2 regions of the Paenibacillus tundrae genome follow, and region 2 is predicted to be linked to the other one. Evidence: riboswitches for the same ligand, from Rfam matches in the RefSeq annotation. Region 2 holds a riboswitch; the other holds the start of a gene.
The links. Region 2 has a riboswitch for S-adenosylmethionine ahead of V6W81_RS23860 (methionine ABC transporter ATP-binding protein). Riboswitches for the same ligand answer to the same signal wherever they lie in the genome.
Positions count from the first base shown of each region.

Region 1: another riboswitch for S-adenosylmethionine. It lies ahead of metA (homoserine O-acetyltransferase MetA); the one in region 2 lies ahead of V6W81_RS23860 (methionine ABC transporter ATP-binding protein).

Region 1 is NZ_CP145605.1:1,930,933-1,947,695, reverse strand. Features, by position in the region: gene V6W81_RS08695 (cation:proton antiporter regulatory subunit) at 1-406, shown strand, start outside; gene V6W81_RS08690 (cation:proton antiporter) at 411-1,649, shown strand; gene V6W81_RS08685 (YitT family protein) at 1,757-2,662, shown strand; gene V6W81_RS08680 (zinc-binding alcohol dehydrogenase family protein) at 2,792-3,805, opposite strand; gene V6W81_RS08675 (aldo/keto reductase) at 3,839-4,768, opposite strand; gene mqnC (cyclic dehypoxanthinyl futalosine synthase) at 5,033-6,172, opposite strand; gene V6W81_RS08665 (trans-sulfuration enzyme family protein) at 6,576-7,760, opposite strand; gene V6W81_RS08660 (aminotransferase class I/II-fold pyridoxal phosphate-dependent enzyme) at 7,753-8,940, opposite strand; gene metA (homoserine O-acetyltransferase MetA) at 8,965-9,882, opposite strand; SAM riboswitch class I at 10,083-10,207, opposite strand; gene corA (magnesium/cobalt transporter CorA) at 10,660-11,595, shown strand; gene V6W81_RS08645 (HRDC domain-containing protein) at 11,686-12,687, opposite strand; gene V6W81_RS08640 (ROK family protein) at 12,879-13,757, opposite strand; gene V6W81_RS08635 (MOSC domain-containing protein) at 13,821-14,516, opposite strand; gene V6W81_RS08630 (phosphodiester glycosidase family protein) at 14,548-15,660, opposite strand; gene V6W81_RS08625 (5'-3' exonuclease) at 15,657-16,550, opposite strand; gene V6W81_RS08620 (arsenate reductase family protein) at 16,736-16,763, opposite strand, start outside.
Region 2 is NZ_CP145605.1:5,313,081-5,329,843, reverse strand. Features, by position in the region: gene V6W81_RS23890 (DUF456 domain-containing protein) at 1-391, shown strand, start outside; gene V6W81_RS23885 (putative polysaccharide biosynthesis protein) at 455-2,083, shown strand; gene V6W81_RS23880 (DUF2515 family protein) at 2,283-3,554, opposite strand; gene V6W81_RS23875 (thioredoxin family protein) at 3,671-4,015, shown strand; gene V6W81_RS23870 (COX15/CtaA family protein) at 4,373-5,311, shown strand; gene V6W81_RS23865 (Cthe_2314 family HEPN domain-containing protein) at 5,530-6,270, shown strand; SAM riboswitch class I at 6,411-6,553, shown strand; gene V6W81_RS23860 (methionine ABC transporter ATP-binding protein) at 6,679-7,716, shown strand; gene V6W81_RS23855 (methionine ABC transporter permease) at 7,718-8,377, shown strand; gene V6W81_RS23850 (MetQ/NlpA family ABC transporter substrate-binding protein) at 8,459-9,295, shown strand; gene V6W81_RS23845 (DUF2167 domain-containing protein) at 9,452-10,453, opposite strand; gene V6W81_RS23840 (DUF2167 domain-containing protein) at 10,768-11,748, opposite strand; gene V6W81_RS23835 (SDR family oxidoreductase) at 11,942-12,706, shown strand; gene V6W81_RS23830 (NifU family protein) at 12,837-13,082, opposite strand; gene V6W81_RS23825 (YuzB family protein) at 13,163-13,417, shown strand; gene V6W81_RS23820 (NAD(P)/FAD-dependent oxidoreductase) at 13,414-14,475, opposite strand; gene mqnE (aminofutalosine synthase MqnE) at 14,775-15,881, opposite strand; gene V6W81_RS23810 (HesB/IscA family protein) at 16,442-16,763, shown strand, end outside.

The DNA of each region.
Region 1 (16,763 bases), 3.2 Mb from region 2:
CGATGATGGACGTCGTGAAATGTATCACTTTGAGTATGATGATCCAGATCAAAGCATCTCCATGATTACACTGGACGATTATGAAGCAAGACAGATTGCTGCTATTGTCGGCGGCTTGACCTATAAGCCAAAACAGCTTGAGAATATTGAAGTTACTTTTGATGACCTGATCATTGAATGGTACAAAATTGAGGCTTCCTATGGATGTATCGGTAAATCCATCGGTGAACTAGACGTACGTCAGAACTCTGGAGCAACGGTTATTGCCGTTGTTGAGAAAAACCACAAAAAACATATTAGCCCCGGTCCGGAGGTCGTGATCACTGCAGAATCGACGGTTGTCGCTGTCGGCGAACGTAACCAGCAGAAACTGTTCAAATCCCTCCTCCTGAGCGGGAGGGGGTGAGTGAATGGATCATTTGATATTCGAAGTGGGTCTAGCGCTGGTGCTCATTGCAGCAGCCGGACTCCTATCTGCTAAATTACGTTTTTCCGTTGTTCCTTTTTATATTTTGATTGGTATGGCCGTTGGTCCACATGCCATGAAAATCTGGCATCTAGACTTCCGATTCATCGAGAGTCAGCCTTTTATCGACTTCATGGGTCGGATCGGTATTCTATTCCTTCTCTTCTATCTCGGACTTGAATTTTCGGTAGGACGGTTGGTGAAATCGGGTCGCTCTATTGCAGTAGGTGGCTCGATCTACATCGGTATTAACTTTACGCTGGGATTAATCTTCGGTTTTGTTTCCGGTTTCCCAGTTGCAGAAGCATTGGTTATTGCCGGTATCACCACCATTTCATCAAGTGCCATTGTAGCCAAGGTACTCGTCGATCTGAAACGTACAGCTAATCCAGAGACTGAAATGATACTGGGAATCATCATGTTTGAAGATGTGTTCCTCGCGGTATACATCTCGATCTTGTCCGGACTGGTACTCAGTGACTCATCCTCCGTCGGAGGCGTCATTATGTCCGCGCTTATTGCCCTTGGGTTCATGTTAATTGTCATTATTCTTGGACGGAAAGCAACACCACTGCTTAACAAGGTGCTCAAAATCCGCTCCAACGAACTCTTCTCCCTAGTCGTATTTGGAGCACTGTTCCTTGTAGCTGGATTTTCCGAAACGATCCATGTCGCTGAAGCCATTGGTGCTTTGTTAGTTGGACTCGTGCTGGCTGAGACAGAACATGCTAAGCGGATTGAGCACTTGATTCTGCCGTTCCGTGACTTCTTTGGAGCCATTTTCTTCTTCAGCTTCGGGCTCTCCATTGATCCGTTGTCTCTGGGTGGCGATGCCGTGTGGCTAGCTCTGGTTGCAGTAGCTCTTACATTGTTTGGTAATTTCCTTGCAGGCATGCTGGCTGGCCGTAGCGCAGGCTTATCTCCAAAAGCATCGGCTAATATTGGATTAACCATTGTATCACGTGGTGAATTTTCCATTATCTTGGCCAACATGGGTAAAGCCGGGGGACTGATGGCAATGATTCAACCGTTTGCCGCGTTATATGTACTCATTCTGGCAATCCTCGGACCATTGTTGACCAAAGAGTCCAAACATGTGTTTAGAATTTTGGATAAAATATTTAAGTTCAAAGACCAACGCAAGAAAAAAGAAGAACCTAAGGTTTTGCAAAAAGAAGGATGACATGTCTATGTGGAATAGACATTATATAGCAACTCGCGGCTCTACGCCGATCTTTCTGTGAATAACCCAGGGAGAAGGGCTCGGAACCGCACAAAGGAGGATGACGTATGAAAGCACCTCTGATATCGGCTAATCCGGCGCCACATACCGCCAAGACCAGAATCACATCAAGTCGTCGCCTGTTAAACCTTTTATTTGTGATAGCAGGTGGTATTCTGGCCTCCGTGGGACTTGAATTGTTCCTTCACCCCAATAAGATTATTATTGGAGGCATTACGGGCATTTCATCGTTATTTGCTCATTGGACTGAGATGAGAATTGGATTATTCCTCTTCTTGTTCAACGTTCCATTTATATTTATTTCCTACAAGATCGTGCAGAAAAAGTTTGTGCTCGTTACTGTGTTGGGTCTGGTTGTCTTTTCGATCGGTGCCATCGTGCTTCATCCCATGCCACCACTAGTAGAACACCCACTTGCCGCAGCGATGTTCGGCGGGTTATGTCTGGGAATAGGAATCGGACTAGTGGTGCGTTATGGCGGGACACTGGATACGCTGGAAATCGGTGATCCGTCTTCTCGGCCACCCGAACGTTTATTTAGCGGGAAACGGATGCTTATCGAAAAAATAATCATGCTGTTTAACTTGCTGATTCTAACGGCTGCAGGTGTTGTATTTGGTTGGGATCAGGCCATGTACTCTGTCATTGCATATCTAATTGCTTATGAAATGGTGTATGTCGCTTTCCGCGGATTCTCTGCGAAACGCAAGGTGTATATCTTAACCGCGCAGAGGGATCAAGTCACGCAGGCTTTGCGGAAACGATTACGCCGAGAACCTGTAACACCAAACCCACCAAGTCATTCTCTCCAATCCGCTGCAAGCGATGGATGGGTTCAACATTTTCCAGGCGCACTCTATTACGAGGTTCACTTTCTTGAAATGATCTGGCTCAAATCAATCGTGCGACACATTGATCCACATGCGGGTCTTGTCACGAATCCAGAGAAGTGATCTTGACTTCTATAAACGGTCACTATGATATAGCGAAATACACCAAAGACTCTCTCTACCTTCTGGATACTTGTTATCCTGAGGATCTGAGAGAGTTTTTGGTATTTTTTATGTTGTTAGGAACGAACACTATAATTCAACGATCGCTTTAACGACCTTAGACTCTGGAAGTAGCCACTGCTCGATAGCCGAAGGTAACAGATCAAAAGACGTTCGATGCGTAATGTAGGCATCCAGATCCAGTCTTTTCGCTTGCAAAACTTGCATGACCTGTTCAAAGTCCTCTCGGGTCGCGTTCCGACTTCCCAGTATACTCATCTCCCGTTTATGAAACTCCGGGTCATGGAAGATAATATCTGCTTTGACCAAACCTACATATACTAGCTGCCCACCATGAGCAACATAACGAATGGCTTCATTCATTGAATTAACGTTACCTGTTGCATCGAAGACCGCGGTAGCGTAATCTCCCTCTGTAACTTCTCTGACTTGTTCCACTGCTTGTCCTGTTGCTTGTACCAGGATGTCTGCCCCTGCCAAAGAGCGGCTAAGTTCCAATCGTTCCTGATTTCGATCCACAGCAATAACTCTAGCTCCCGCTTGTTTGGCGAATGCCATTACCCCAAGACCAATCGGTCCTGCACCGATAACAACAACCTGTTCTCCTGGTTGTATTCTAGCTCTTCTTACAGCATGAGCTCCAATACTCAGGGGTTCGACCATCGCCGCTTCATCCAACGTCAGCCCTTCCGCTCGCAATAGATGAGATACAGGTACCGCTATTCTTTCTCGCATGCCGCCATCTACATGTACACCCATCACCTGCATGGAGACACAGCAATTCGTTTTACCTGAACGACACGCGATACATCGTCCACAGTGCAGATATGGAATAATGCTAACCGTATCGCCGATTTGTAAACCTGCTTCATTATGCCCGATATCTTCTATGACACCTGCTAATTCATGTCCTAACACACGAGGATACGTAAAAAATGGCTGGTTCCCCTTATACGCATGAAGGTCTGTACCACAGATACCAATGCGTTTAATTGAAACGATCGCCTCATGCTCGGTTCGTTCAGGCTCAGGTACGTCCTGTAAGGTTAGATGTTCAACCTCTTCACATACGACAGCTCTCATCTCTACTCCCCCTTAGATGCTTCCTAGATGATTTTAATTATATTCTGAAAGACCACTTGGCCAAGTCTCATTATGAATTGGTGCAAGTATACGGAGCACTGCTGAGAGCAATTCCTCATCTAACTCCTCATCTAGCCAGTCAGCATTATTGCGGATATTCTCAACACTCGCACTACTCACCAAAGTGGTTGGGATCTGCTCATTGGCGGTTGCATACTGCACAGCAAGCTTCGCGATGTTACTTCCTTGCTCGGCACAGAATTGCGCAGCCTCCAAGCAAATCTGCTTCACTCGTTCAGTCGCAGGGTGCCAAGCCGGCGCACCTCTAGTACTTAACAAACCCATGGAGAGTGGCGAAGCATTCACAAGACCAACATTGTTTTTTTCCAATAGCGGCAGCAGAGATAATAACGATGTATCATTTAAGGTGTAATGACAATACGAGATGATCGCATCGGCTTCGATCTGTGGCAATACTTTCTCGAACAAGGTTAAAGGCAGTCCACATATGCCCGCGAATCGAATGACTCCTTGCGCTTTGAGGTCTAACAAGGTTGGGAAGGCTTCTTCAATAATGATATCAGCTGGTACAAACTCAATATCATGAAGAAACAACATATCAATATAGTCTGTGTGAAGTCTTGTTAAGCTCTGCTGCACACTTTCCTGAATGCGCTTACGTGAAAAATCAAACTCATGCTCACCATATCGCCCTACCTTCGTAGATAACGTATAGGATTGACGTGGCACAGTACGAATTGCATGACCTAGCACGGTCTCAGCTTTCGTTAATCCATAATAAGGAGACACATCAATGTAGTTCATGCCTACATCTAGTGCAGCATGTACTGTACGAATACCTTCGTTAGGATCAATATTACGAGATACCGAACCCAAGGAAGATGCACCAAAGCTTAGTATGGGGACATTTAGTCCTGTCCTTCCAAGTATTCTTTGCTTCATCATCCTACCCCTTTCCCTATACATCATTTGAGAACATCTGAGGTCATGTAAAATACATTGCTTTTTCATTGTACCAGTTCAATAAGAATATAAAATACCTTCATATGTGGATTATATACTGTTTCATGATCTGACTAGGCTCTCCATTTTCCTAAATAAAAAATATTAGTCGATAATACAAAAAGCCGCGAAGTCCTTCTACATGAAGGAACTCGCGACATTATGGCTTCTTGAAGAATCAATAAGCTTACGTTCAATTAATTATTAGTTCTGCATAACGAAGTCTTGGTCAAGGGTATTCTCTTCCTCATCAAACATACGCAGAATTTCGTATCTCGTATTACGTTGAGCTGGAATGTAACCTGCTTCACGAATCAGTTGAAGAATTGAACCAATGTTTACTTTGTAAGTTGCACCTGCCGCGGATACGACATTCTCCTCGATCATTGTGCTACCGAAGTCATTGCAACCAAACTCGAGGGATTTCTTACCAATCTCAGGTCCCATTGTAACCCATGAGGATTGAATGTTTTTGATGTTATCCAATACCAGACGGCTGATTGCCACAGTTTTTAGATACTCTTGAGGTGTCTGACGCTCTAATTTGAGGTTCGTATTATCCGGCTGGAATGTCCATGGAATAAATGCCAAGAACCCTTCAGAGTCATATTTATTAGCGATACATTCGTCCTGAGCTTCACGGACACGCATCAGATGTAATGCACGCTCTTCCATGGATTCACCAAGACCTATAACCATCGTTGCTGTTGTGTTCATACCAATCCGGTGAGCCGTTTGCATAACGTCCATCCAATCGCGCCATGAGCCTTTTAGACGGCTGATTTTGCGACGTGTACGGTCGTCTAGAATCTCAGCACCACCACCTGGGAGGGAATCCAATCCTGCTTCGTGAATCGCACGTACAACCTCTTCCAGTGTAAGACCATCCGAAACTTCAACCATTTTCATAATTTCAGCTGGAGAGAAGGAGTGCATTGTGATATTCGGGAAACGCGCTTTAATCTCTCTGAGGATGTCTGTGTAATAGCTGAATGGCAAATTCGGGTTCGTACCGCCTTGCATAAGAATTTCGGTACCGTTAACGTCTTCCGTCTCCTGAATCTTCTGGAAGATCAGTTCATCTGGCAATACGTAGCCTTCATCGGAACCAGGTCTGCGATAGAAAGCACAAAAACGGCAGTATACATCGCATACGTTTGTGTAGTTGATGTTACGCCCAATTACGAATGTTCTGTATGGTTCAGGGTGCATGCGTTTCATGATAACATTAGCTGCCGCCCCAATTTTGTCCACTTCGTCCGATTCAAATAGTTGAATCGTATCTTCCAAATCTAAACGCTCGCCCCGAAGGGCTTTATCTAAGATACGGTCTACCGTACTCATTATAAAAAAGCCTCCCTCATGAAGTGAAAATATGATAACGATCATCCTAGCTTGTGGACTAGATACACAAGTTCCGGTGAAAACATCGTATTTCTGTACTCCAACTATCGTAACACAGGTTACATGTGAAAAAAAGCACCTTATGAGCAGGTGCTTTAAAAATAAGTGAAAATGTAGACATATAGAATTGTTCAAATAAATCCGCTTTTGATTACGAAGGATGCCTAACAGCATCTCAGCGTCGAAGATGGAATTTAGCCGAAATATCCGTTGCTCACGTATCTTAATCTACGCTCCGCTACTCTATTTCAATCTTCATCCCATCTTCTTGGTACTGAAAACCAACTTTTTTGAACACATGCATATCAAATTGTATATTTTTTACTGCTGTCAGAGAAGATTTCTAGGATTCTTGAAGTGCTTGCTCCAAATCCGCAATCAAATCATCAATGTCCTCAAGACCGACCGAGAAGCGAAGCAATCCATCCGTGATTCCGCGATCACGACGAACCGCTGCAGGCATTGCGGCATGAGACATCATTGCAGGATAAGACAATATACTCTCTACTGCTCCCAAGCTCACAGCAACGATTGGTAGCTTCACACGATTAAGCACTGCTTTGGCACGATCACCAGAACCTACATCAAAGGATACGACAGCACCATAGCCTGTTGACTGGCGTTCGTGCACTTCGCGACCTGGATGATCCTGTAACCCTGGATAATAAACAGCTGAAACATCACTTCGTTCATTTAACCAAGCCGCAAGCTTGGCTGTGCTCTGTTCACTGTGTGCCATACGAGCACCAAGTGTCTTCATTCCACGCATGAGTAGCCAGGACTCTTGCGCTCCAAGCACAGTACCCAACCCGTTCTGCAACTGCTTGAGCTGTTTACCCAGAGCTTCTGTACGAGCTACAGCAAGCCCTGCTAACACATCGCTGTGACCACCAAGGAACTTAGTAGCACTATGTACAACGATATCTACACCTAACTCTATTGGACGCTGGTAGTAAGGTGTCATAAATGTGTTGTCCAGAATTGTAACTAATTCATGCTCCTGAGCCCATGATGTTACTGCAGCGATATCCGTAATCTTCAGCGTTGGATTGGATGGTGTCTCCATATAAACGGCTTTCGTATTGGGCTGAATCGCTGCTTTCACTTCTTCGATATCTGTCATATCGACAAATGTCGTATCAATCTGCATCCGGTTTAAAATCGAAGTCAGCAAGCGATACGTTCCGCCGTAAACGTCCTCTGTCACGATGATATGATCCCCCGCCGAGAACATCATGAAGACACTGGAGATTGCTGCCATCCCTGAAGAATACGCAAAACCACGTACCCCGCCTTCTAGCAGGGTGATGTAATCCTCCAAAGCCTGACGCGTAGGATTCCCTGAACGACTGTAATCATGTTGTGGTGGATTGAAGATATCAAAATGATGGAAGGTGGACGCCTGATAGATCGGCACACTGGAAGCTCCCGTCGTTTTGTCTACCTCATCCCCGAAATGCAGCAGTTTGGTATCGAATTTCAATTCAGAAGAATCAGAAGAACCGGAATTTTTGTTCTGTTCACTCATGATGTGCTCCTCCTTCAATTTCGAGTTTTGCTGCTGCTAGGGCATTGCCCAGATCTGCGATAAGATCCTCTGCGTGCTCAATACCTACGGAGAAGCGCAACAAACGATCATCCACGCCGACAGCATCACGGATCTCAATCGGGATATCGGCATGAGTTTGTACTGCTGGATATGTCATTAATGATTCAACGCCGCCTAAGCTTTCAGCAAATGCGATGAGTTTAATGTGACGCAGCAATGGCTCTACGTAACGAGCATCCTTCACTTTGAAAGAGAAGATACCCGTGTTACCGCTGGATTGCTTGTTCTGCACCTCATATCCGGGATGATCCGACAATCCTGGGTGATAGACTTCACCAACAGCTGGATGCTCCAAAAGATATTTAGCGATTGTCAACGCGTTATATTCATGGCGCTCCATCCGGAGAGCCAATGTTTTCATACCCTTCATCAACTGGTAGGAATCTGTTGGAGATAACACTGCACCAATGGAGTTGTGTAAGAATGCCATTTCTGCTGACAGTTCCTCTCCTTTGGTCACAATCAATCCAGCAAGGACATCGTTATGTCCACCAAGGTACTTCGTTGCACTGTGAATAACGATATCCGCACCCAGCTCGATTGGACGTTGGAAGAATGGAGTCAACAACGTGTTGTCCACGATAGTCAAAAAGTTATGGCTCTTCGCCCATGTGCTTACCGCTTCAACATCTGTAATCATCATCAGCGGGTTGGTTGGTGTCTCAATAAAGACCGCTTTGGTATTCGGCTGGAGAACTTTCTCTAGTGCAGCCAGATCATTCGTATCGACATAGCTTGCTGTTACACCGAAACGAGATAGAATACGTTCTAGCAGACGATATGTGCCCCCGTACAGATCAAGTGATACAATCAGATGATCTCCTTGACTGAACAATGCAAAAATCGTTTGCAGTGCTGCCATGCCTGAGCTACAGGCAAAACCCGCATCCCCAGACTCCAGTGCAGCTGCTGCTTCCTCCAACACTTTACGTGTTGGATTCGTTGTACGAATATAGTCAAATCCCGTGCTCTGTCCAAGCTTCGGATGGCGAAACGCAGTTGCTTGATAGATTGGAAAGTTAATTGCACCTGTGACCGGTTCATGAATAGAACCAATTTGAGCTAAGCGGCTTTCGATTTTCAACTTGTTATCTTCCATTGCAGAATCCCCCTGTTATCTCGATTAAATTTGCGGACCAATATCGTAAGGTGTTTCTTGATACACATAGTAATTGAGCCAATTAGAGAATAATAAGTTAGCATGCGCCCGCCATGTCGCTGGAGGAACACGGGAAGGATCATCTTTCGGGAAATAATTTTTAGGTAGCGCTACATTTAATCCTTTGGCTGCATCGCGGTCATATTCCCACTTGAGGGATAACGGATCGTACTCAGCATGTCCGGTAACGAAAATCTGTTTACCGTCTTTGGTTGCAACTAGGAAAATACCTGCATCCTCAGATTCAGCCAAAATTTCAAGACGCTCGTCCTTCTCAATATCTTCATGACGCACTTCAGTGTGACGTGAATGAGGAACATTAAACACTTCATCGAAACCACGCAGGAGTGGAACATGAGATTTGTTAATCGTGTGTGGAAATACGCCAAAGCACTTTTCGTCCAATGAAACTTTAGGAACGCCGAAGTGATGGTATAAGCCCGCTTGTGAGGCCCAACATATATGCATGGTTGAAGTAACATTTGTTTTGGTCCATTCGAAGATTTCTTGGATTTCCTTCCAATAGTTCACGTCCTCGAAATCCATCTGTTCTACAGGTGCACCTGTAATGATCATGCCATCGAAGCGGCGATGTTCGATTTCATCAAATGTTTTGTAGAATTCATCCAGGTACTCCTGGGAAGTGTTCTTAGATGTATGAGATTTCGGATGTACCAGAACGATGTCGACCTGTATAGGTGTATTCCCCACCAAACGTAAGAGCTGGGTCTCGGTCGTTTCTTTCGTTGGCATAAGGTTTAATATAGCGATACGAAGCGGACGAATATCCTGTTGATATGCGGATGTCTCGTCCATGACAAAGATGTTTTCCCCTGCAAGCACTTCCTTCGCAGGTAAAGTGTCCGGTATTTTGATTGGCATGGTGTCAAACTCCTCCTTGAGCATAAATAGATTGCAGCATACGCTGCCATGAGCTTGCTCTACAAGCATAGAATTCCTACGTCTAATGCCGTGAGACAGGCTCAAGTTCCTTAGCGAAAATCAGTGCTGAGAAGTCGGGGCATATAACAAAGACCTTCCTCGGATTCCGAGAAAGGTCATATGTAAATAGATATGCGCCTCTCTCATCTCTCAGTTACAACAGTACCTCTTGGGCACATAGTCGCTGCAAGAATTAGCACCGTGCGGTATACCGCCGGTTGCCGGGTTTCATCGGGCCAGTCCCTCCACCTACTCTTGATAAGATTTCGCTGTATTTAATTTTTGAAATTTAATTGCTTTCCGTTTACTTTAAAACATTAATTCGTTCACGTCAAGCTACAGTTCATCCTAAGTTTCTACATCTCGGAACCGTTTTTCACCACCTATCATACACTGCCTCAGAGCGCGAAATAGACACATTTTTGCGCTTGAAAGCACGTTGGACCAGCGGTATACTAAACAGGTGTTGTAAACCCTTATGTGAGAGGTGACATAATCAATGGATGGCGACCCGAGGCCTGACTGGCAGCCGAATTCCGACAAACAGCATAGAGAATTGACATCAGCATGCCGGCAGCGGGACGTTACTTCCGTTTGCATATAGAGCGAACGCAGACCTGATCTCCAGGCTCCGCTGCCGACCGGCTGATCTCTTCTTTTTGCGCCCATAATGATGAAGAACCGCCAACCTGGCGGGTGCAGAAGGAGTCGATAACGATGAAAATCCGGTTGGTAAACAACGGTGTATTTATCCCAGTGGATGATATTCAGCAAGCGCTGACTCCACCAGCGGAGGGCTTTTACTGGATTGATGCGGATGTGGATGATCTGGCCGTGCTTCAGCCGCTATTTATGATGCATGACCTAGCGGTGGAAGACTGCTTAAGTGACGAGGAACAGCGTCCGAAGATCGAAATTTATGAAAGTCATTATTTTATTGTCATTAATAGCATTCGTTTTGATGATGAAGAGATATTTTTACGTGCCGTCAACCTGTTCTTGGGCAGACATTTCATTATCAGTGTGACCAAACAGAAAGTCAGTGAGCTGCGAACTTTAAAACCTATTCTATGGGAGCAGGAAGTCAGTACTCCGGATCGTCTGTTATACTTGCTGGTTGACTTAATTGTCGACAATTACTTTACTGTCGGTGATCGAATTGAGGCACGGATCGAGAAGCTTGAGGAAGATATTCTGATGCACACCAAAAAATCTCACCTAAACGAAATAATCGGGCTTCGTAGTGAGATTCTATGGCTCAAAAAAGTGCTTGGTCCTCAAAAAGAGGTCATCAATACACTTAACAAAAAAGACTTGCGTCTCATTGATGATCAATTGCAGAAATACTTCAGCGATATTTATGAGAATGCGGTAAAGATTTCCGAAACGTTCGAAACCTATCGGGATCTGATGGGCAACTTACGTGAGGCTTATCAATCCAGTATTGCGAACCGAGCGAATGAGATCATGCGTGTGTTTACCGCCATCACCACAGTATTCATGCCCTTGACCGTTATTACCGGTATCTACGGGATGAACTTCGAATTTATGCCAGAATTGCACTGGAAATATTCATACTTTGTGGTTATTGGGCTTATGGTGACACTTGGCCTGAGTATGTTCTTCATTTTCCGCAAAAAAGACTGGATCTGATTAGACTCGGAATGAACATTTCAAAGAGAATAGAAGACGAAGCCTCCCTAATGGGGTTATGGCCTCGTCTTTTTTTGGTCTAATCGCACATTAACTGACGTTCTGCTCCGTCTCCACATGACGACGATAACGAATCCGGATCATACGAAGCTTCTCATATACTTGCTCCAGGCTACCTCCACCTGGTTTTTCTTCCCCATATACTTTATGTAGCACAGGCTTCAGAAACGCGTCTCCTAGTTCCTCATAGGCGTTCCATACGGCTTCTTGTTCTTGTTCAGGCATAATGGCAAGCTCTGCATCAAGAAGACAATCCGTATCATAACCCTCTAGATCTAAGATCTCCAGTAATTCGATTAGCTCTCGGCGTGACAATCCCGAACGGTGAACAATCTCCTCTAACGTGTGCCCTTCCTTCATGCCTTCAAGTACTTGCTTACGTGTCTTGAATTTGTCTAGTTCCTGTTTATACTTCTGTTCCTTCTGTCGATAAAGCCAGTTCTCGTACTCCTCTTCTTTCAATGCAGAGTATACCCAGTCGAGTGGAAATACGGTGGAACGCTCCACTCCGTTCGTTAGCTCCAGCCATGCTTGACCATACTCGGAGGCCTTGCTCTCTCCAACACCCGGCAATTGCATCAGTTCATCCATCGTCAATGGCACATACGAACTAATCATGCGAAGCAACCGGTTCGTTGCAATAAAATAAGGAGCCTTCCGGTCAGAAGCGGCTCTCTTTCTACGCCATGTGCATAGATCTGCATACAATGTTTCATTGGCATACAACTCGCTATAACATTGAAGCCGTTGTCCACCATAATTTCGTGATCGCAAATCTTCAATCTCATGAAATAAACCTTGTAGTAACGGTCGGAACCCTTCACTCATCTGTAGTGCTAGTTGATGACGATAAATATGCATGAGTTCTTCCCACGAACTGCCCTCATACCAAACCTTATCCTCTCGATCCCCTTCCTCATACAAGCTCCAACCCAGATGCCATGCGCCTTCTTCTTCGCCAATCCACACCTGTGCGAGCTCTTCATTCTGATCTGTAATTCTTGCTAATCTGTTCATAAAAATGACTTCCATGGTCAATCCCTCCTTCGAGTTCAGCTACACCGCTTGTAAGGCTCACCCTCATCACCTTCAAAAAAGGCACAAAAAAACACCCCTCCTGCAAAATGAATGCAAGAGAGGTGCTTCCTCAACAAACCGTGCTATGCTGTTGCTCATATCATACCATATTGGAAAAATTCGTCAATCATTTCGTGTTGTATACTTTATTTATTTAGTGCAAGCTTCGCAAGCGCCAAGGAGCCGCACAGCCCTGCGTTATCTCCAAGACCCGGTGAGACCACATATTGATCGATATCGGACTGAAGTGCGGGATGCTGTACATAACCATTCAGCAATTCCTGTAATTTTTTGCGTATCAAAGGGAAGAGCTGCTCCTGCTTCATCACACCGCCGCCCATCACAATTTTCTGTGGGGAGAGAATCAGAACATAGTTCATAAGTGCATGCGCCAAGTAATGAGCCTCGATCTCCCATGCTTTGTGATCCGGTGATAACTCATAAGCTGGTTGTTCCCATCGTTTGTTAATCGCTGGACCTGCAGCAAGTCCTTCTAGGCAATCGCTATGATAAGGGCAGAATCCTTCAAAGGTATCCTCCGGATGTCTACGTACGATGATATGTCCCATCTCTGGATGAGACAATCCATGTACCATTTGACCAGAAACTACAGCACCTGCACCAATTCCTGTACCCACCGTAATATACAAGCAACTGTCTAATCCTTTGGCTGCGCCCCAAGTCGCTTCACCAAGTGCAGCTCCATTCACATCGGTATCAAACGTCATTGGCACATCATAATGTTCCTTCAATTTGCCAATAAGGTTGTATTGCCCCCAATGTGGTTTGGGTGTAGTGGTAATGTATCCGTACGTTGGACTGCCTTCAATCGGGTCAATTGGGCCAAAAGAACCTACACCTAGAGCTTCAATATTTTTACCTTCAAAGAAAGCAATGACTTGCGCCATCGTTTCTTCAGGTGTTGTCGTAGGAAAGCTTGCTCGTTCCAACACTTCTCCCTTTTCATTTCCAATACCACATACAAACTTCGTGCCTCCAGCTTCAATCGCGCCTAAGATCGTCATGTTCGTCACACTCCTCAATTAATGTAAAAGGAATTCCATTCTGTCATCGATCACTCTACTCGTTCAATTCAACGACTCGCCTTCCAGCTTCTCCAAACGGTTTACCAACGTTTGTCTCCAGCTGTTCGAGAGGGTTGTAATGGCCAGCAAGGCACGAATGCCTTCCGCGTCCCGTTTACCCTGATGCATCACCCGGTTCGCTTCCAGAATAGTCATGGAGGTTAAATCCGTGCTAATTCGTTTGAATACAGAACCTGGCTTCACTTCTCCTTCTTGTAACACACGAAAATAAAAGCCGGTATGTCCACTTTCCTGAAAATATACAGGCAAGCCCTTGTAGTCATATCGAGCTGCCAACTTGAAGCAAGGTTGTCTGGGCTGACTAACTTGAACCATAGCATCGCCTAATTGATACACATCGCCAATCCGCACCAGATCCTCTGCACAGCCCTCGACCGTCAAATTTTCGCCACAAGCCCCCCACTCCAGCTTGCGCTCCATCAATTGCTCCAGCAAAGGATAACGGCTATAGTCATAGACACAAACCGCCTTGTCGGGTCCCCCATGGTGCTCTAGATCAGCCTGAGCATCCCCAGTCATGCCCGTGAATGACAAGAAAACAGGACTAGAAACGGGAGTCTTCACAATTCCGCTCAGCACTTCACGTTTTTGACCAGGCAAAGGTTTAGGCTGACCCACATTTAGAGAAAGGACAGCTGTAGGGCTATCGCCCAATTCGGATTGTTGTGTGAGTTTCATTTGTGCATTTCTCCCTTTCATTGTTCACGGATTATTTAACGGAGCCACCAAAAACGAGTGTGTTGCTTAACAAGCGACCAGGCGAAGTGAGCATTTTACCACCAGCATACATACCTGAAGATGCACCACCATCCAGATTCATCGCTTGCTTCGCTCCAAGCTTCTGCATCACAGCAGCCCATTCCTTCATCGTTGCTCCGGAAACGGTCGCCAGAAGAACAGAACCATCGGCCATGATAGCGATCCCGCTTCTTGCACCAGAGGCATTCAAGATTTTTGGATCCTTGAAGCCTTCACTTGCTGGATTAATCGAAATCTTCCCATCCTTAACGAGACGCGGGCCAGCTCCTACAGCAGTAACGACTTCATCCCAAGGAATTTCCTTGCCTGCTGCATTCGTGTACTTATAATTCATCTCAACCGTGGAGCCAACCACGAAACGATCGGCGTTGGATTTATGACTGCCTGTGAAGACCAGAACTGAGCTATTCTTAGGAATGGCAATATTGGTATTCGGTACTTTTTTGGTAACGATCCCTTTCTCGATCACTACTGCTGTACCACCTTTGAACCCAACCGTCGAACCACGCTCAGGCGTATACAGCATCGTAATGCTTGCATTTGCTGAAGGGGTTCTGTTAATAAAGGTAGCATACCAACTGCGGGATTTGCCTTCTGGCGTCGTTACCATTCCTGTTAAGTTCACACGAAGTGAATCCATGATAGCTGTGCCATCTTCTTTAAAACCAATGCTTGTACCGTATCTTCCTATATGTATTACTTTACCATTAGCTATTAACATGCCATATGGATCTGGAGCACCATTATAAGCCTCAAAGAAAGCTCCGTTAATCGCTGCTTGCGCCCCATACGCTTTGACAATGGAAGGCAATGTTGCTGTCTGACCTACCTGTTTCTTCGCTAATCCTACTGTCACTGGTGTACCTTTTGGAATACTAACCGTTTGCACGGTGAAACTACGTCCTGCTGCTTTTACTTTCTGCACTTTAGTACTGATTGCTGCTTTTGCTTCGGCTGTCTGTGGAGCACTTACTGCCCCTGATAATAATACCGGTAAAGCCAGGACAAGAGCCATAGCCCCTGTCCACCATCTCTTACTTGATCTTGTTTGAATACTGCTCACCCTATTGCCACTCCCATCCAAGAGCCAAGGCTCTTCATCTCAAGTTGTTCAAACTTGTCCATCACCGTATCCGGATCCAGACGTAATTCACACATATCCAGTGCACATGCAACTGGAACAGCGCAGTGAATCTCTGCTAATTTGCGGGACAGATGAAGCATGTCCAGATCATTCTCAATTTTTTTGCGTACCGAAGGTGTAAGCTTATCCAAGTTGTCCAGAATCCCTTCGATTGAATCATACTCCTGAACAAGCTTCAGTGCCGTCTTCTCACCAATGCCTCGAACCCCTGGATAATTGTCACTTGCATCCCCCATCAAGCCCTTCATATCAATGACTTGGCGAGGTGTAAGTTGTTTCTCCGCCATTAGCGACTCTGGTGTGTACACCATGTAGTTGCCATGACCTTTTTTCATAATAATAATGCTTGTACGATCATTAATCAGTTGCAACATGTCATGATCACCCGTCAGTACCATTACATTCATGTCTGTCTGCTCTGTGTAATATTTCGCTAACGTGCCGATGCAATCGTCAGCCTCATATCCAGCTGCTCCAATGTTCGGAATATTCAGACTATCCATGACTTCACGAATTAACTCAAACTGCGGAATTAGATCATTCGGAGCTTCGGGACGATTGCCTTTGTAAGCGGCATACTCTTCGCCACGAAACGTCTTTCCACCCATATCCCAACAACAGATGACGTGACTTGGCCCAAAGGTCTGAACCGCATCCCAGAAATAACGGATAAATCCGTAAACTGCATTGGTGGGCAAGCCTGCCTTTGTACGTCTAATATATCCGCTTGCAGATGTTGCGTAAAATGCCCGGAACAACACTGCCATACCGTCTACTAGCAACAAAGTAGGTTCATTACGTTGATTCACTTGTGTTTACTCTCTCCTATCTTGTGTGTAACCAATAAAATATAATTGCATTGCAGAATAACTCTATCATTATAGCATAGTTCTACCACTTATCGGTCAGCCAAAAAAGCCCTGAATTATTAATATTCAGGGCAACAATTATACTACCTTTTCAGTTACGGTAGAATCCAAGTTATTCGTCGTTCTTAGCGATTATTCCACTCCTGCTCATAC
Region 2 (16,763 bases):
CGCATTTCTGGTCTATGGATGGTTCTTTAGTTTTGACCCGTTTGGTGTATGGTTCTGGATTACTCAGATTTTGATCGTCGTTGTGCTGTTCGTGGCTGACTATGTCGTTAGTGCCTGGGGCGTTAAGAAATTCGGCGGTTCCAAGCTATCCACCACGTTAAGTACGATTGGTGTAATCATTGGTCCATTTGTCATCCCGGCGTTCGGGCTTGTACTAGGCCCATTCCTCGGTGCCTTTATTGGGGAGCTTATCGGAGGATCATCACCTTCCAAAGCGACTAAAGTTGGTTTTGGTTCCGTGGTGGGACTGTTCACAAGTACGGTGATGAAAATTATTTTGCAAATCGTCATGATTGTGCTCTTTATTATCTGGGTGGTTCGATTCGCATAGGCATTAGCGAGTGCGAGCGTCATCTGGGCGCACGTCCGTGTGGAGGAAAGAAGGGGAATTGGTTTGTCTAAGAAGGAAACATTTATTAAGGGGACGCTCATTCTAGCGGCAGCAGCGCTCATTGCAAGGGTGCTTGGTCTTGTGCAACGTGTGCCGCTTGAGCATATCCTCGGCGATATCGGTAACGCATCGTTTACCATTTCCAATACGGTATATTTAATGCTGTTAACCGTTGCTACGGCAGGTATACCAAGTACGCTGAGTAAAATGGTATCCGAACGCTACGCACTAGGACGAGCTGGCGAAGCACAGCAGATCTACCGAGCAGCCCTGATTTTCGCTGCTGTGGCTGGTGTTGTAATGTCTACACTGCTGTGGTTTGCCGCACCGTTCTACGCGACCCATATCTCGAAGGTACCGGAATCCGTTAGTGCCATTCGGGCTCTAGCACCTGCCTTGCTGCTCTTCCCGGCGATTGCCATGATGCGTGGTTATTTCCAAGGTCGAGGCAACATGACGGCTGGTGGTATCTCACAGATTGTAGAACAATTTGCCCGTGTAGGAACTGCCATTATCGTGGCCTACATTATGCTGCAATGGAATTATGATGATCAGACAATCGCTGCGGGTGCTTCCTTCGGTGGTGTATTCGGAAGTATTGGTGCGTTTGCTGTTATGCTGTACTTCACCTTGAAGCTACGTCGCAAAGATCGTGAAGCCCAGTTTGAAATGGAGCGAGCTCAGCAATTGCCGATGCGCGGCATTTACGCAGATATCTTTAAGCTGTCTATTCCGATTGTTCTATCATCGCTGGCGGTTCCTGCAATTAACTTCATTGACTCATCCCTTGTCGTTCCATTGCTAAGTGGTCGTAATGGATTAGAAGAAGCGACAGCCGTACTTGCGATCTTGGGTGCGAAGGCGCAAAGTATTGCGGGTATACCGCCGATTCTTGCCATCGCTTTGAGTCAATCCTTGGTGCCGGTTATCTCGGCAGCATTCGCTCGTAAGGATGAGACCCATCTGAAGAATCAGATTACGCTAGCGTTGCGTATTTCGATTCTCACAGGTATGCCTATTGTTATTGCGCTCTGTACTGCGGCGTATTCTGTGAACGGATTATTATTTAGTTCATTGGATGGGACACCGATTATTGCGTTGCTTACTTTCGGTACCATTTTCCAGATTACGATGATGACAACAAACTCCATCTTGCTGGGCGTAGGTAAACCACGAATTACGATGATCAGTGTAGCTATAGGGGTAGTCGTCAAATTGGTGGCGAGTCTGATCCTTGCACAGATCTTTGGCATTTATGGCATCATTATTGCAACAGCGCTATGTTTCTTAGTGATTACGTATCTGAATCTCCGAGTATTGAGAAAAATAGTATCCTTCTCGATCATGGGTGATCGTTGGAAAGGGTTCCTGTTGACTGTATTGCTCGCTGCAGGTGCTGGCTTCGGCACAAACTGGTTAGGAAATATGGTCTTTGGCTCATTCCTGCCATCCCGTGTATCGTTCCTGATGACCTGTCTCGTTGTTGGTGCACTGGTCGTTGTTATCTATCTCGTGCTCCTGATTGTACTGCGTGTGCTGCGTAAGGATGAGTTGGGGAGTTACCCACGTATTCTGCAAAAGGTTTTACGTCCACTAATGCGTCTGCAACGTGGAGTAGAGCAACAAGGGTAACCGATGGTAACTGGTCATATGCCCTAACTTAAGGGCATGCCTTTAACCCATATCTAAGCATTGCATATAAGCCTGTTCGCTGTATTTATTCAGTGGACAGGCTTTTTGGTATGTGTATCAGATATGCTCGAAGGAAGAGAAAGCAAGCCTGGATCCGGATTGCTTTGCTATGTCGTTTCTTAATAAGATGTGATGAGACTTAATGTAATAAAGTTTTGGCATCATGAGCTGCCGCAGTTTTGAGCAACCCATATCGGTGTTCGTGACTCATCTCGAATAGCCATGGTCGACGTGGTGCGGTTAGATGGCCAAGGCAATCCCTACTCTGGAGCCAGTCCTGTCTTGTAATCGGCTCATAGGGTGTATCCTGCCACACAGCGAGTAATTCAGGGCTGTATAGTCGCTGACCCTCTGGCAGCCATTCCAGCTCCAATAATTCCTTGCTATAAAACTCATTCTTTCCAGCATGCTCCTCGTGGGCTGTGAACAAGCCTGGCCAATATTCGGCACGCGATCCGCGATGGGGTACGGCACGGGCGAATTCTAGTACTTGCGTCAATACTTGCTGGGTACCGAACAGCATAGCATACAGGCTTTTTCCAAACATAATACGTTCATCAAGCTTGGCGAAATGTTCAATGACTCGGCCCGTAAGTCCTTTGCCACGTCCGAGTGGAAATACGATATGATTAAGCCCAGCCAGGTTATGCACATGAAAGGCAGGCTTGGACAGCACTTCTTTTTTAAAATAAGGATGCTGCACAACCCGGCTCTCAATATAGTTCTGCTCATTAATAATTAATGCCACACTGAGCAACGAGCTGCATCGTTCCAGCCAAAATCGTTCCCAAAAGGGAGTCATAAAGACAGAGATATGGAAATGGGGGAGGAGGTGAAAACAACTTCGTCCCAGTCTACGGCTGTTCATGTACAACAATAATTGAGGATAGGCGTCTTGGAAGATAAGCGCATTACAACGCTCCAGCATGCGATACATATGTTCTCGATCAGTTTGACTTTGCAGGTTGTGCATTAGACCACTCTGTAGATCTGTCATATGGTATCCACCGTTGCGTGAAACCATATGAGCCAGCAGCGCCCAATGAAGCTCAGGATACTGTTCATAACATTCCAGATAGGCTGCTGTGCGGGTAATATTGCTTCGATTATGCTCTGCCGTCAGTCTATGGATTTCTTCTAAAATAATGCAGTCCTCTTCACATACAATCGCGCTGCGAGCATGTCTAGTAGCAGCCGATTCCACTCCAGGCAATGATCGTTCAACTTCTTCTTGCAAGGATTGGGCGACATCAGATTGCCAAGCCAAATCACGTAAAGGATGACGTAGTTGATTGGAGGCTTGCCACGCCGCCTGTTTGCCACGCCAGACTTCCCTCGCCGCACCAGGAATGGAACGCACAATGTGAAAAAAGGACTCCAGTGGAGGCGAATCTGTTTTGTGAGTATGCATTGCTCGTCATCCTTTCTCATGATTGCTCTAACCTCAGTATGTACTGAATATTTGACTTCCACTCGGCAATTTGCTTCACTTAGGTTAAGACAAGGAAAAGAAAGGAAGATGTGATCATGGAACAAATAACTTCCAAACCTGAATTTGATGTAGCGATTCAATCTCCGAGATTGACCGTAGCTGTATTTAAAGCCGATTGGTGTGGAGATTGTAAATACATCGATCCATTTATGCCTGAGGTAGAGGACAAGTATGCTCGTGAGCTGACACTGGTTGAGGTTGATGTTGATCAAGTGGGGACAGTTAGCGAAGAACAAAACATCCTCGGCATACCGAGTTTTGTGGCGTATACAGATGGACGCGAGCTGGTTCGTTATGTGAATAAGCTTCGTAAATCTAGAGAAGAGATTGAGCAGTTTCTTGATCGTGCTGTTGAAGTGTATAAAACGATCCACAAATAAACACAATCCATTTTAAAGGTTACATATGTTAACAGCTACTTTTCCATCATCGGAGAGGTGGCTGTTGGTATGTTCGTTAAAGTTCAGGAGACACTATTAAGATGTGGGTATGAACCTATACATACAGTATTCATACAAATTGCAGAAGCATGAAATAAACGCTTGTGTCTAAAATTTGAACTAAAATGACCTTCTGGTCATTTTTTAAACAGACGTTAACATTTTGTCACAAAGCGCGGCGTCAATGACACTTTTATCCGGTATAATGAGTTTAGTTGTGAATTACGTGTCAAAGTACTGAATCAAGCGAGAAACGATGTTTTTCGCCATCTTAAACCAACAGCAGGTGAGAAAAAATTGAAGCATTTAACCTTGTTTAAGTGGTTAACCGTATTAACTTGTCTTGTAATGTTCCTGGCGACATTCGGTGGGGGCATTGTTACTAAGACGGAATCCGGATTAGGTTGTGGCACAGAGTGGCCTTTGTGTAACGGAAAGCTTGTTCCAGCACATACGGTAGCATCCCTAATTGAATATTCACATCGTGCCGTAAGCGCATTGGCAGGTCTGCTGTCGATTGCCTCTTTTGTAGCATTTTTACGGTTTGGTAAGTCTCGCCGAGATCTACAATTGTTCTCATTACTAACGCTCATTTTTGTTATTGTCCAGGGAATCATGGGAGCCTTTGCCGTGGTGTTCTCCCAATCTTCCGCCGTAATGGCGCTGCACTTTGGATTCTCGATCATAGCCTTCGCAAGTTCTCTAATGATGGCGCTGGGAATAAGGCAGGAGGCGCGTCACGGAGGACTAGAAAGATTGAATAATTACCCTCGGGTAACCAAAGGCTTCCGTAATCTGGTCTGGTTTTCCACTGTTTACACGTATCTCGTTGTGTACACAGGTGCGTTCGTGAGCCATACCGACTCAGCGGGAGGCTGCTCTGGTTTCCCATTATGTAATGGACAGATTGTTCCAGAGTTATCGGGAGGGGTAGCTGTAGCATTCGCTCACCGTTTGGCTGCATTATCCTTAGTTATTGTCATCGCGATTTTGGGTCATTATGCATATCGCAAACACCCGGATAACACCGAACTTCGGAGATTAGGTGTTATCGCTGTAGTGCTCATCCTGCTCCAAGTTTTCATTGGATTCGTGATGATGCTTACGATCGGGCGCCCAGAAGTGTACATGTTCGTTGCACTTGCTCATATGTTGGATATTGCCATATTGTTCGGAGTTCTAACGTACATGAGTTTCCTTGTATACAAGCTGCATCGTCCAGTTAATCGTTTCTAAATCAAGTATACAGATTCAAGATATAGGAAGTTATATTGCGACAACGTACAGAGTCTGCCTTTCAATGATGTAGATCATTGGGAAGGTGGACTTTGTTTGATGTTAGGCATGACAGGGCAACCTAAGCGAAGCAGCATTCATGCATTTACTCTGATCCCGATTTTGTTTAACATGATTAAGCATCCCATGATCAGCAGAATGCAAAGAGGAGGCTGTATATGCTGCGAACGTTGCTAGGCGAACCGCCGCGCCAAAATGAGGGTATTTTGGAGGAAGCTATTGATTCAATGGTGGAGACTTTGGAGTTACTGCAACGACAACTGGAGAAGAACCAAGATCCAACGCATGATTATCGCAAGTTATATGTATGGACGCAGGGGTTAATTTCTTCGTTGGATGAACTGGAGCAGAGTTGCTTTGCAGCATCTCATTTTCGGAAAAAGGTAAAAGCAGGTTCTACAGAAGACATGACCAGTGAAGAAAAGGCTGAATACGCCCGGTATGTTTATTTCTACAAGGATGGATTCATTCGTTGCTTTGCCATTTTGGACAAGACAGGAACGGTGCTGAATGAACTGTTTCAGCTCAATACAACCAAAGTGAAAACGCATTTCTCTTATTTTACCGTGTTGCGACAGTTTGGATATGCGAAGATGCACTCGGAGCTAGCTGTGAAGCTGACTGAGATCAAGGATGTATACCGAGAGCCCATGAGCAAATTACGTAAACGCAGAAACATGGAGATTCATTACATGAATTCTGAGATGCAAGATGATTTGTGGCAACTGCATCAGACGTTACAGGGGAAAGTGAAGCTGGAGGACTTGGATCAGCATTTGAACGAATTGCGTCAAGGATTAGATATGGTGTGTATTACTTTGAAGGCGTCTTATGGATACATTAATAAAATGTGGTATCAACAAGGTTTTAGAGAGCGTACTAAAGGGTTAAAATCATAATATTTACCTTTGACAAATCGGAATACTTGGATTATACTGAGTTCCTAATAGGACATTAAATGTAATATGTTTCAACATGAAGTATCTGAACAGTATAACTGCGGAATTACACGAACTTATACAATCTTACAATATCATATTTCTTATCGAGAGCGGCGGAGGGACAGGCCCGATGAAGCCCGGCAACCGATTTATAACGACAATGGCAAACGTGTCATTCTTTATAGATGTTAGGTGCTAATTCCTACAAAATGGCGTTAAACGCGATTTTGGCAGATGAGAAGGTATATTCTTTCAAGCAAAGAACCCTTTCAGTTTCTGCAAAGGGTTCTTTTTTTATTGCATGAATGGGAGTTTTCCTCTCTTTCGGGTAAAGATAGGTGTAGGCAGTGGGAAGGAGAGTATTACTTGATTGAATTAAAGGGAATAACCAAAACATATGGTAGAGGCGCAAAGGCGACGACTGCGCTTGCGGATCTGAATCTGAATGTACGTAAAGGCGAGATCTTTGGAGTCATTGGGCATTCGGGTGCAGGTAAAAGTACATTGATTCGATGTATCAATCTATTGGAGCGACCTACTGAAGGTGAAGTGTGGGTTAATGGAGTGAACTTGACCAGTCTGAGTAAGTCGGAATTGCAGCAGCAGCGGGGTAAGATCGGCATGATCTTTCAGCATTTCAACCTTCTCTCATCTGCTACGGTCTACGACAATGTTGCATTTCCACTGAAATTGGTCAATACGCCCAAAGCGGAGATCGACCGTAAGGTAAAGGAAATGCTCACCTTGGTCGGACTTGAACAGCATAGCAACAAGTATCCTGCACAATTGTCAGGAGGGCAGAAGCAACGGGTTGGCATTGCACGTGCACTCGCCAGTGATCCAGATGTCCTGCTATGTGATGAAGCGACGTCTGCTCTTGATCCACAGACAACAAGTTCTATTCTGAAGCTTCTGCTGGATATTAACCAGAAGTATGAGTTAACGATTGTGCTGATTACTCATGAGATGCATGTGATCCAGAGTATCTGTGATCAGGTTGCAGTTATTCATCAGGGCGGCATTGTTGAACAGGGACCGGTTACGAAAGTATTTCTCAAGCCGCAACATGCCATCACACGAGATTTCATGCAACAAGGTCAGGCGACTGATTTGTTGTTGCTTGAAGAGGAAGGTTTGGCAAGCTCAGAGAACAGCCGTAAGAATGGCGAACAATCTCAGTTGGTGAAGATTTCGTTCTTGGGGCAGAAGACGTATGAAGCTATTCTGTCACGAACCGTTCGCAAAACCGGCGTTGATTTCGCGATTCTGCAAGGAACGATCTCTACGATCAAACAAGTCCCTTATGGACAGCTTATCGTTCGTTTCGAGGGAGATTCTGCTGCGATTAACTCAACTACCCGTGAATTAGTCGAGCAGGGACTTGATGTGGAGGTGCTTCGTTAACATGGACTTTTCAACTGTACACTGGGAAGAGGTCGGCAAAGCGTCTATTGAGACACTGCAGATTCTTCTTGTATCCGGTTTGTTTACTGTAATTATCGGCTTACCATTAGGTGTGCTACTCTTCATGACAGCAAGATCCCCATCGGCAAAATCAATTCTCGTTTACTCGATTCTGTCGGTTATTGTCAATATATTGCGATCTGTTCCATTCATCATTCTAATTGTTGCTCTACTTCCCGTTACTCGCGCCCTTGTTGGGACGGCTACAGGTGTACTGGGGACAATCCCACCACTTGTCATTGCAGCAGCACCTTACTTCGCGAGGATTGTGGAGACGACTTTGCGTGAGGTAGATCGTGGTGTTATAGAAGCTGCACAAGCGATGGGAGCCTCTACAGGGCAGATTGTAAGACGTGTTCTGTTACCAGAGGCACTGCCTGGTTTGCTAGCAGGTATAACCATTACCATAGTTACATTGGTTTCTTATACGGCAATGGCGGGTATGGTTGGTGGCGGTGGCCTTGGAACACTGGCGATCAACTATGGTTACTATCGTTATCAGACAGAAGTCATGCTTGTCGCGGTAGTATTGATTGTTATTTTAGTACAGGTACTTCAGATGTTTGGAGATCGTCTAGTTAAATTGTTCACCAGGAAATAACACATAGACAGCATGACTCGCTCTTATCAAATTGGATAAGGATGCTGCATGCAAAAAATTATTGGAGAAGGGGTTTTACACATGAAAAAATGGTCATTTGCTCTACTAAGTATTATGCTGATTGCAGTATTAGCAGCTTGCGGAAACAACAAGGATGCAGATAGCGGTGCAGACAATTCTGCTGGCGCCCCACGTACCGTTGAACTGAAAGTAGGAGCATCGCCTACACCTCATGCTGAAATTCTAGAAAGTATCAAGCCTGAGCTCGAAGCAGCAGGCATTCGTTTGCAAGTTGTAACATTTAATGATTACGTTCAACCGAATCAACAACTAGCTGACAAACAATTGGACGCTAACTTCTTCCAACACCAACCGTATCTAGATGCAGAAAATGCAGCACGTGGCTTTAACCTCGTTACTGTAACTCCTGTACACGTTGAGCCTTTTGGTGGTTACTCCAAAAAGATTAAATCACTGGATGAATTGAAAGACGGCGCAAAAGTTGCTATCCCGAATGACCCATCCAATGGTGGCCGTGCATTGTTGTTGCTTGCAAAAGAAGGTCTGATTACGCTTAAAGACAACACAAACATCTCGTCAACACTGCAAGACATTACTGAAAATCCGAAAAACTTGGAGATCATTGAGTTGGATGCAGCGATGATGCCGCGTCAACTGGATGAAGCAGATCTGGTATTCATTAACGCCAACTATGCACTGGAAGCGAATTTGAATCCAGAAAAAGATGCTCTTCTGATCGAGGATCTGCAAGGTAACCCATACGCTAACATTCTTGTAGCACGTGAAGATAACAAAGACGCAGACGCTATCAAGAAACTGGCAGAAGCTCTGAATTCCGAAGCAGTAAAAACATTCATCAAAGAGCGCTACCAAGGTGCAGTTGAACCTGCATTTTAAGAGATAACTTAACGAAACATAGAGATTCGAGCACGTATATCATGGGATGTTTAATGATATTATCGAGTGCCGTATCAATATAAAAGACAAAAGCCCTACATCCTTGTTTATAAGGTGTAGGGCTTTTGCGTGTGATTCATTAGTGTGGATGGAGCATTAGCGCTTATTCGGGTCATTCTCTGAATGGTCGGTAGTGGATGAATGGGTGTTTTCAATGGATTCCTGCCCAGCGGCATGCTGTTGATACGCCTGTTCAGCAGGAGAAAGAGAATTCTCATCCGTAGAATGCTTAGCATCATTTTTTTTGCGTCCAGTCAGCTTATTACGTAGCCATGTGAATGCACCAACGATTAGAGCGACGATCACAAACCATCCTTTTTTGAGCAACAATAACAATCCTACTTTTTTGGCAACAGCAACTCCTGCACCACCAAGGATTAGGCTAGTTAGACCGAGTTCTGATTTTTTGTCGATAGAAGCATCAAATTCCTCATACTTGTTTCCCGTAGTGACGGTAAGATTGGAGAGAACACTGTCCTCAAACTGTCTTCGGTTTTCCTCGAAGTTAGCACTGTCGGTAACTAGAATAACTCCGATATAGCCTTCACGTGTCAGAACATTCACATTGTAATTAACGAGGGCTTCCTGCTGAGCATCCTTCAGACCAATGGAGTATAGCAGATGGTGTTTGGAGCTATCATACGTCGGTTCAATGTCCCACCCAGTAATAAACAGTTGGTTATCAGGAGTAGTTCTTTCGTTTTGTTCCTCTGTACCTCGTTTGTAACTGTCTAGGAGCTCTTCAGCATCGAGATTGTCCTTGTCACTGTCGTCAATATGTCCAGGGTCGTTGTACTCGAAGATCACGTACCAGTTCGAGTTCTCGCCAGCTCCATAGATACTACCGATCTCTGTTCCGTTCGGGAAGGATTCAGTGTCTTCCATGAAACGTTGCGTGTTGGCTGCATCTAAAAAGGTAAGTCCTTCAACCAGTTTTAGGGAGGCTTTGTTGTCGAGAACGACATCGCGTGGTCCGTCTAACCATTGATAATCTTCGATGGTGCTGTCACTTTCTGCTGAAGCTATGATGGAGAAGGGGGCTTGTAATGTAAATACAAGCAGTATTGCGATAAGGGATGCTACACATTTTTTCATCATTACTATAAGTCCTTTCAGAGGTGCCATGTAATGCTTATATTTACATGATCATATGTATTGTGTCATTACTTTCACAGAAAGAAACGACTTATCGACATTACCATAGACACCCCAACCAGACAAGGTATATATGGTTAATTAGGGGGTATTTTACTTCTTAAGACCTAATTGATATCAAAGTAAAGGCTGGGAATATAAGTATTTAGTCTGAGGTTTACACTTTTTTGCAAATAAGATGATTTTGAGTTGGGGGTAGCACAAAGACCATGTACCCCAAATGAGAGATGCACGGCTTTTGTTGATAATAGCTGTATTTATTTATTAGATGACTGCTCAGATTGGCGGTAATGTGATAGCTCATTCTGATCGGCATGCTGTTGTTCATCTGCTTCTTGTAGAATCATTCGCTCGGAAGGAGAGAGCTTTTCCTCATCTCCTTTTGATCTTTTAAACCTAATCCAAACAATCAGTCCAACTACAACAAACAAAATTACTGGCCATCCTTTCTTGAGAAAAAGCAATAAGTTGTTCGTTGGACTGCCTGTATAACCGATACCGCCCCAAATTAAACTTTTGAGTCCGATCGTTGAGGTTTTGTCTGTCGAGGCATCATATTCTTCATAGGTATATCCTGCATTGATACTCAATTGGTTAAGTACAGTTTCCTCGAATATCTTGTTGTTCTGTTGGAAGTTAACCAGATCTGTAACCAAAATAGCAGATACATATCCTTCGCGTGTGAGTATATGTACATTGTAATTGACCATGGTCTGTTCAAAAGCATCCTTGAAGCCAAGAGAGTAAATCAATTGATGTTTGCTGCTATCATATGTAGGTTCAATTTCCCAACCCGTTACGTAAGTTCGATCTTCAAACTCGGATTGTCTGTTCTCTGCTTCTGTGCCACGAATATAACTACTTAAAAGTTCGTTCGGATCGAGTTTCTGATCGTCATCTCGGATATGACCGGTTCTCACATATTCAAAGACAACATACCATGCACCCATTTCGCTATTGTTGTATAAACTACCAATTTCATTACCGTTAGGTTTGGCACCTGCGTTGAGCATTGAACGTTGTGTGTTGGCCTTGTCCAGATAATAATAGTCTTCAGGGATTTCTAGAGTAGCTTTGCTATCTAAATCGACAGTAGCTGGTCCACCGATCCAGTTATACGTATCCGGAGATTGCTCTACGTGGGTTGTTGCATTTACTTGAGAAGCATTTGAGAAAGCTAAGAAACTAAGGGGTAGTAACAACATAAATGTTTTCCATTTTCTTTTAAAAATGTTCATCTCACAATCCTTTCATATTCCTTGCATATTAAGACCTTTTTACGCGATATCACCGACACTAACATAGCTATACATGACTGGCAAGATATATCTGGAATTACAGAAATAAAATCCCTATACGATATGCAAGTTGTGAGGGGATGATAAATCTTTTATACTAATGAATGACTGCTCTTTGAAGAGGGGGATGGACGTGAAGGGGAAGATTGCCCTCATAACGGGAAGTGCCAAAGGCCTTGGAAAAATGACAGCCCTCAGTCTGGCCGATCAGGGATGTCATATTGCCCTGAATTACGTGAATAGCCGATTCGAAGCAGAGGAGCTTCAGGCACAGATTATAGCCAAAGGCGTTAAATGTATTGCAATCCAGGCTGACATTTCGAAGACCGAAGAGATTACATTTTTGGTTAAACAGGTGGAAGAACAGCTCGGCAGCATTGATATTCTTGTGAATAATGCAGGACCCTTTGTCCGTGAGCGACGTTTGTTTGCCGAATACGCAGAAGCGGAAATACAAATGTTAGTACAGGGTAATTTGCTTGGACCCATGCTGCTTGATCAGTATGTGCTGCCAGAGATGCGGCGGAAGCAATGGGGACGCATCATCCATTTTGGATTCAGTCATGCCGGAGAAGCTAGATCATGGCCTCATCGAGCTGTATACGCAGCCGCGAAGGTGGGCTTGGTTTCTTTTACCAAGACATTAGCTGTGGAAGAAGCGCCTTACGGAATAACTGTGAATATGGTATGTCCTGGTGATATTCGCGGCGCCAATAAAGAGAGAACGATAGATGAGATTGCCGGGATTGCGGACGATGAAACACCAAGAGGACGTCCTGGCAGCGGTGAAGATATTGCACGTGTCATTACGTACCTCTGCTTAGACCATTCGGATTTTATTACAGGTAACATAATGGATGTATCTGGAGGACTTGATCCGATTCGTCCAACGATCTAGAGAACAAAGAGATATGAAGCGGTAGAGCTAAGGAATGTGAACTATACTAAGTAAGAAATAGACACAAAAAAAGAGCCCTCCGCTTCAAGTGAAGCGAAAGGCTCTTGAGGTTTATTTCGTGAAGGATTGATTAGAATACTTGTACGACTTCTTGTACACCCTCAACTTCTTCAAGAAGGGCGCGTTCAATCCCGGCTTTTAAGGTAATGGTGGAGCTTGGGCAACTGCCGCAGGCACCGACCAGTTTCAGCTTAATGATGCCATCCTCCACGTCGACCAGTTCCACGTCACCGCCATCGCGTTGCAGGAACGGACGAAGTTTATCAAGCACATCAGATACCTCATCATACATGGTGCTTTGTGCGTTTTCGCTCATATTGTTCAACTCCTTTCCTCTATATATTATATTACAAATGACCATAAATTAAAATGGTCAAACAAAGCAGGTGAACTGAAATGAGACCAATTATTGAATTTTGTGCTAACAATATGCATTTTGGCACCGATGAAATCATGGATCAACTGGAGGAGAATCCAGATTATGATGTGATTGAGTACGGCTGCCTTAGCAATTGTGGCCAATGTTACATGACTCCTTTTGCACTGGTGAATGGCGAATTAGTCATTACCGACAAAGTCGAAGATCTGTATAATGCCATCTTGGCCAAAATTGCTGAAGCCGATGCTTGGAGTGAGCTGGATCTCGATTAACCGAGATGACGCTTGGACATCCAGAGCACGCCGCTTTTCAAAATACGAGGCACACGTCCCATCATGGACGTTTTGCCCATCAGCCCAAAACCAGCCTTCTTGCCGAGCGCACCTAACGTGCCGCGAAGCTTAAGAGGGTGTGGATTGGGCTTTTCACCTTTCCAAAGGGCATGCTGAATATGAGCGATCTGTTCACCCTGTACTTCTGCTGCTTGACCACTTGGAGCGTAAGGTACGCTAGCGCAGTCACCAACAACATAAACATCTGTATATTCAGGAATTTGATAATATTCGTTAAGGACAACCCGGCCTTGGGGGTCTTTAGTGACATCCAGATCTTGTACTACTTTGACTGGCTGGATTCCTGCAGTCCACACTACGGCGTCCGTCAAAATTTCTTCATCCCGATTATAAATTCCATCTGCTTCAAGACGGGAAATGGCAATATGTCCACGGGTCTCGACCTGATGTTCGCTAAACCACTCATGAACATATGCAGATAGACGTTGTGGGAAGGCGGACAATACACGTTCACCACGGTCGAGGATGCTGATATTCAGATCGGGTCTGCTCTCACGAAGCTCTGCGGCCATCTCTACACCACTTAGACCGCCACCAACGATGTGTACTTGTCCATAAGCTTTTACCTCGCTGAGACGAAGATACGTTTCTCTTGTTTTGCTGAAGCTCTGAATGGTGCAGCTAAATTCCTCTGCTCCTGGTGTGTTATGGAAACGGTCGGTACAACCTAATCCAATCACCAGTTTGTCATATTCCAAAGGGTCTTGGCCTTCAAATTCAATCTGACGCTGTTCCAGATCAATTGCCGTTACTTCTCCATAACGATACGTAACTTTTTCGTGAACTGGAAATTGGATGCGCAGGTCGTAATCGGATACGGTGCCTGCTGCGAGTGCGTAATATTCTGTCTTTAGTCCTTGAAAAGGGCTGCGATCCACCAATACGATTTGTGTGTCTGCTGGAATTTTACCTTCAAGAAGTTCTTTGATAATCGTGAGGCCACCATAACCGCCTCCGAGAACGACGAAATTTTTCATGACTCGGCTTCCTTTCTGCATCAGTCCCGTTAAGCGGGGCTGCAACCTGTGGAGCAGCTATGCTTCCATAGCTGCTCCATTGTTTTTATTTTGATAATCAGAAAATATGCATTTCAAATTACAGATATCGTGCAGCACGATTGTACTGTGAGTACAATCCTGGAGGTTACTTCAGGAATGAAGATATAGTCGAAAATGTTGACCTAGACAACAAAATTGTTGGAAAGAGGCAGCCGAGCTATATCCTACCTGAATGCGATTCAATGCTTGGATGTGGCTGAGAAAAGAATAATGAGATATTACTCGTATACTTGAATTTCATTATAGAACGTATCACGCTCTACAGGGATGCGCCCAGCACCCTTAACTAGCCAGATCAGCTCTTTACGAGTCAATCCCTCTGGCGTGAGTGCACCTGCAGCATGGCTGATCTTCTCGCGTACAATTGTACCGTGAACATCGGAAGCACCGAAGCTGAGAGCCACTTGTGTTAATTGTGGACCAATATTAATGAAATACGCTTTAACATGGTCGATGTTATCGAGCATCAGACGGCTGATCGCAATGGTTTTGAGATCTTCGTAAGCAGAGTTACGACGCATGATGCTTGCGCTTTTGCTCTTAGGTTGCATGGAGAGCGGGATAAACACCATAAAACCATTGGTCTCATCTTGAAGCTCACGAATTTGAACCATGTGATTCACACGATCTTCGTAGGATTCAATGGATCCGTACAGCATGGTCGTATGAGTACGCATGCCTAGGTTATGAGCAGTGCGGTGTACTTCAAGATAGCGATCAACATTGGCTTTGTCTACGCGCATTTTTTTACGATACTCATCAGACAGAATTTCCGCGCCGCCGCCAGTCAAAGATTTCAGACCTGCTTTTTGCAGCTCTTGCAGAACTTCCTTAATGCTCAGACCACTGATGCGAGTGAAGAAATCAATCTCTGCAGCTGTGTAAGCTTTTAGCGTGACATCCGGATATTTTTCGTTTAAAGCACGTAAAGAGTCGACATAATATTGAAAAGGAACATGATTATTATGCCCGCCTACGATATGAAACTCACGTACGCCTGGGTGAATATGTTCTTCCACATAATCAATCATTTCCTGACCGGACAACGTATAAGAGCCTTCTTCACCTTGGTCTTTGCGGAAATTACAGAATGCGCAGCGAGCTTCGCATACGTTGGTGAAATAAAGGCTCATGTTCTCGATGAAATATACTTTCTTACCGTTCTTCCGCAGGTTGGCTTCGTTAGCCAGTTGACCCAGCGTGAGCAAGTCATCTGTCTCATACAGATAGACACCGTCTTCCACGCTCAATCTTACGCCGTTTTGAACCTTCTCGACGATCTCAGCCATTCTTTTGTCTGTAAATGGTGTAACTAATGTAGACATTTGTTATTCCTCCTGTTCTTAACCGGATTAAGTAGTATCGACTGTTTGCAGGGCTACATCAGTATGGTGAAGCTTAAAAACCGCTAACTGGATGGATGCAAAAGCTCACATAGAAAAAATGCGGTCAACAACCGCCTTCTATTGTTAAACTAACTCTTATTTACCCGGTGCAGCATATGCTGCATTGTGCAATGACTTATTTGTTCGAGAAAAAGGAGTCTAATGACTCTATATGCATTGGGGACTGCGTTGCAGTCTCGAAATGTGAAAAAAATTACAACTCCAATTATGACCATCATCTGAATAAGTCATGACAAAATATCGACATTTCAGAGCGACCACCTATCCATTATAAACCTCGTGTCCCGGGGGTTCAATACACTGGGAAGAAAAAGGAGTTAAGGAGGAACGCGGAAACGGGCAAACTTCACTTGAGGCCCTTGACGGGGTGGAGTATAATTTAGGAAGAGTTAATGTAAAGTTGTTCAAAAAGTTCGCTTCTGATTACGAAGGATGCCTTTTTGAACATGAATATATATGAAAAAGGAGAGTGACCTGGCATGATTAATATCAGCGAAACGGCTGCTGACCGATTGAAAGAAATGCTTGCACAGCAAGAGACACCTGGCATGTTCCTGCGTCTTGGCGTAGCACCGGGGGGTTGTACCGGATTTTCGTACGCCATGGGCTTTGACGATAAGGAATCCGATGAGGATCTCTATATGGATATTCAGGATATGAAGGTTGTCGTGGAGAAAGAGAACCTGAAGTATTTGAATGGTCTGGAAATTGATTTTGAAGAGTCTGGCATGACCGGCGGATTCACCATTCATAACCCGAATGCAGTAGCAACATGTGGCTGTGGATCTTCTTTCCGTACAA